DNA from 2 places in the Mixta sp. BE291 genome. Region 2 is predicted to be linked to the other one. Evidence: predicted binding sites of a transcription regulator. Region 2 holds the regulator's gene; the other holds the start of a gene.
What was found. The regulator CRP, encoded in region 2, controls carbon source genes, mostly activating them, when cyclic AMP is high. The targets are predictions, from matches to a motif close to ATGTGANNNNNNTCACAT.
Positions count from the first base shown of each region.

Region 1: a site for CRP is predicted at 1,415-1,432, ahead of J2X14_RS11150 (PTS mannitol transporter subunit IICBA). Genes of this name have one in related genera too.

Region 1 covers NZ_JAVDXN010000004.1:219,294-221,770, forward strand. Annotated here, with positions in the region: gene J2X14_RS11150 (PTS mannitol transporter subunit IICBA) at 1-1,155, opposite strand, end outside; gene J2X14_RS11155 (DUF3053 domain-containing protein) at 1,564-2,280, opposite strand.
Region 2 covers NZ_JAVDXN010000004.1:479,691-482,167, forward strand. Annotated here, with positions in the region: gene J2X14_RS12265 (YccS/YhfK family putative transporter) at 1-1,107, opposite strand, end outside; gene crp (cAMP-activated global transcriptional regulator CRP) at 1,171-1,803, opposite strand; gene J2X14_RS12275 (phosphoribulokinase) at 2,090-2,477, opposite strand, start outside.

The sequences.
Region 1 (2,477 bases), 260 kb from region 2:
GCAGGCCACAATGATTTTACGTACGTGGCTCAGATCGCCGTTCATCGCGGCAGCAGCAGGCGCGCCCGCCTGGCCCTTAGACTGCGCTTTCATATCCTGCATACGGCGCGTTGCCGCTTCGATATCGTCTTCGTCTTTGACTTTGCTGGTTTTCAGCAGAATGGCGGAAACCACGAAGGAGACGGCGAAAGCAGCCACAATGGCGGCGATATTGGCGAAGTAAGCCCCTTTCGGCGTCATCGCCAGCACGGCGAGAATCGAACCCGGTGAAGCAGGGGAGACCAGGCCGCCGTTCAGCAGCGTCAGCGTAAAGACGCCGGTCATGCCGCCGAGGATCACCGCCAGCAGCAGGCGAGGCGCCATCAGCACATACGGGAAGTAGATTTCATGGATGCCGCCAAGGAAGTGAATAATGGCTGCGCCGCCTGCGGACTGTTTCGCATTGCCACGGCCAAAGAACATATAGGCAACCAGCACACCCATGCCTGGACCCGGGTTCGCTTCAATCAGGAAGAAAATTGATTTTCCGGCTTCGCTGGCCTGCTGAATACCCAGCGGCGAGAAGATGCCGTGGTTGATGGCGTTATTCAGGAACAGGATTTTCGCCGGTTCAACAAAGATAGAGGTCAGCGGCAGCAGGTTGTTCTGCACCATGATATTCACGCCAGCGGCAAGAATATGCGAGAGACCCTGTACCAGCGGGCCGATGGCGAGGAAGGCCAGAATCGCCAGCAGCATACCGATAATGCCGGCAGAGAAGTTGTTAACCAACATCTCGAAGCCGCTTTTGATTTTACCGTCTACCGCGCGGTCAAAGGTTTTAATTGCCCAGCCGCCCAGCGGACCCGCAATCATGGAACCCAGAAACATCGGCATATCTGCGCCGACGATTACGCCCATGGTAGTAATGGCACCGACCACGCCGCCGCGGTCGCCACCGACCAGACGGCCGCCGGTGTAACCAATCAGCAACGGCAGCAGATAGGTAATCATTGGGCCAACCAGTTTGGCTAACGTTTCGTTAGGCATCCAACCGGTGGGGATAAATAGCGCGGTGATGATACCCCAGGCGATAAACGCGCCGATGTTGGGCATCACCATGTTGCTCAGAAAGCGACCAAAGCTTTGAACCTTGACCTTGACTGATGAGGACATAAAAACACACCCCTTATTGTTACGCGCTGACAAATAAGAGAGCGCGTGATTTTGTTAAGACGCTTCGGCGGGGAGCCGTCGAATTACTGTATGCAGGCGGACTCTAGCACGCGTTTATGACGCTGCGTAGTGAGCCACCTGAAGTGAGAAAGATCACGCTTTTTAGGGAGGGGGAAGGTGCTTTTTCGTGAGTAAGATCACATAAAAGCGCTTATGGAAAACGGCAGTGCTGAAATTATCGCCATGGCCAGGCTGCTTTTTGTGATGAATATCACACTTTATCGCTGCGGGTTTGTTTCTAAAATGTGATGAAGATCACAATAAACTTTTGTATGAAAATGCGGCAGATCACACTTTGATCTGGACCGAAACGCGGGCATCGCAATTTATCCGACGCCCGCGACGAGATTATTGTAGGCCGCCCTGTACTGCGCTTTGCGCCTGCGTTAACGCCTGCGCTTTCGACGATACATTACTCATTAACGTATTGTACTGGCTGGCCTGCTCCTGAGTAGGGAACTGCACGCCGTTGTCATTGAAAGAAACGCGGGTGCCCTGCTGTTGCAGATAATCGCCTGTTTGCACCACATCCTGACTCAGGGATTGCAGCGCGGGCAGCAGCGGCAGCAGCGTAGCCGCTGGCTGTGTTACCACCTGCGTATAAGCCCGATCGTAAACGGATTTCAGATCGTCCGGCTGTTTCAGCGCCGCTTTACTGCTGTCCGCCTGGCTTTTCGCATTTTGCAGCTGCTGCGTCAGCACGCTCAGCGTACCGCTGGTCTGACGCAGCGCATCGCGACGCGTCAGATAATCTTGTGGAACGCGCAGCGCGGAAAGCTCATCCACCACCGGGCGCAGGCCTTGATCTACCGCTTTATTTACCTGCTGCGAAAAACCATAAATAATGGCGTAATCGCTGGCATAGTCGCCAAAGCGTTGTTTTTGGTCTTCACTCAGCGCAGGCAAATGTTCACCGCTGCGCATAACGGTATTCTGTAAAAAGTCACTAAAGGCCTTACGCTGTTCACCTTCTTTATCACCGCAGCCGGTAAGCTGCAGAATGATCAGCATCGCTGCCAACGGCAGCCACAGACGCGTCCAGACGCGGGAAACTCCGGTCGTCATAGCGTTTACTCCTGTAAATTAAGAAACTTGCTGTTTAATAAGGCCGCGTTGCGCTGCCTTTTTAAGGTGTCTAAAGCATAGATCAATGCGATTAAGCTGAATATGGGCAGGAATAAATTAATCGCGAATTATCGTGAAGTTAGCCGTTTTTTATCAGTGCCGGGCTATTTTAAGCAGGATCCAGGCCAGGTCACGCG
Region 2 (2,477 bases):
GCGAGCGGCGGTGCGCAGGGCAGAGGATTTAAACGACAGATAGCTACGCAACGCGGCCAGCAGCGGCAGCCGACGTTGCCGATCGGCCATCAGATCGCGCCGGTAGAGAGGGCGCTGGGTGCGCAGTACGCGGGCGATACGGCTGAAATGGTAATAGCAGAAATGACCCACCGGATTTTCCGGATGCTGACGGGCGATTTTCTCCAGCCCCAGCAGCGGTTTTTCCATGGTGAAACGTGACGGCAGCCGGTGATACAGCAAATCGTCCGCCAGCTCGCGCAACCGGGCGGCGATGGTTTGGGCATTCCAGCGAATCACCGCTTCCGCATGGCTTTGCTCGACCAGCTTCTGCACTTCCTCAGGCTGATGCAGGCTGACGGCAATATGCTCCTGCAGATCGAGCGCCACCTGAAAAGCGCGCGTCAAATGGCGATGGCTGTGATCGCGGTTAGCGGCCAGCATATGCATTTGCTGATAACAGGTATTAATCAGATCAACAACCTTTTGCTGACGCGCCAGCAGCGGCGGCAGCGCCTTTTCCGGGTCGGTGAGCTGCGTTAAGAAGGTATATTTGGCTTCGCCGTAATCAGCCAGTTCGCGGTAAAGCAGGCTGAGCGTCTCGCGCATTGGCTGCTCTTTCCACAGCCGGAACCAGAACCAGTTAAACAGGCCGTACCAGAAGGTACCGCCGATATAAAGCAGCGGCGGGCCCCAGATGGGCATATGCCCCACCAGACCCAGCGTAAAAATTGCCGCAATCAACGAGGCGGGCAGCAGACGCGCATGCAGCGAACCGATTTCACCGGTAACGCCGAGCAACAGCGCCATGGCGAACAGCGCCACGGGTAGCGGCACCTGCTGCAGCGTAAGCCATTGCAACAGGAAACTGCTGAGCGCAAACAGCGAGCCGCCAACGATCAGGCGTTTAAAAAAGCGGCGGTGGGGCGTATCCAGCCCGGCGATATTACAGCAGGCGGGCACCAGTGAGAAAAGTAACCCTTGTTGCAGGTTACCCAGCAGCCAGCCAATGGCGACCGGCAAACAGAGCACCAGCGTCTGACGCAGGGCATAGTTCACTTCAGGATGGTAAATAATTCTCCGCCACATCACGACATCACCAAAAATAAATACGGCGTGATGACAGGCATCACGCCGTATTTTCAGGGGTGCTTAACGGGTGCCGTAAACGACAATCGTTTTACCGTGAGCGGAGATCAGGTTTTGATCTTCCAGCATTTTCAGAATACGGCCCACCGTTTCGCGCGAGCAGCCAACGATCTGACCGATCTCCTGACGGGTAATTTTGATTTGCATCCCGTCCGGGTGGGTCATCGCATCTGGCTGTTTCGCCAGGTTCAGCAGCGTTTGCGCAATGCGGCCAGTCACGTCAAGGAAAGCTAAATTGCCTACTTTCTCTGAAGTCACCTGCAGGCGGCGCGCCATCTGGGAAGAGAGGCGCATCAGAATATCGGGATTCACCTGAATCAGCTGGCGGAATTTCTTATAAGAAATTTCAGCCACTTCACAGGCGGTTTTCGCACGTACCCATGCACTGCGTTCCTGACCTTCTTCAAACAGGCCAAGCTCGCCAATGAAATCACCCTGATTAAGATAGGAAAGAATCATCTCTTTGCCTTCTTCATCTTTGATCAGTACCGCAACCGCACCTTTTACGATGTAGTAGAGCGTCTCGGCCTTTTCACCCTGATGAATCAACGTGCTTTTTGATGGATATTTGTGGATATGGCAATGTGACAGGAACCATTCGAGTGTAGGGTCTGTTTGCGGTTTGCCGAGAACCATTCGCTATTATCCTCTGTTGTAATCGTGCCCTAAATACAGGGGGCAGTTTTCCCTGTCAGGCGTGGAAATCTTCAAGCGTTTCCTGCTGGAAATTTATGCAGGCAACTGCGAGGCCTTAAGGCGTGCAGTCGTCCCGTTTTCGTTTCATAGAACGAAAATATTACAGCTTTGTTTGTAGCACAGCTTTATCTTACTGTCTCCTGTTGTCTCGCTTCAGCTTGTGCTGAATCGGACAATTGCCGTGTAGTTGTTGCCAGCCCAGGCAATGCTTTGGCTGACTTATCAGCTATTCGATTTTCTTGCCTTCTATCAGACGTTTCACTAACGGCAGCATGATCAGCTCCATCGCCAGGCCCATTTTTCCGCCCGGCACCACCAGCGTATTAATATGTGAAATAAAGGAGCCTTGCAGCATCGCCAGCAGATAGGGGAAATCGATATCCTCCAGACCGCGAAAATGAATCACCACAAAGCTTTCATCCAGCGAAGGAATGGCGCGCGCGGCAAAAGGATTCGAGGTATCCACCGTGGGGACGCGCTGAAAGTTAAGATGGGTGCGTGAAAACTGCGGCGTGATGTAGTTAATGTAATCTTCCATTGAGCGCACCACCGAATCCATCACCGCTTCGCGTGAATGGCCGCGTTCGCTGGTGTCGCGTATCAGCTTCTGGATC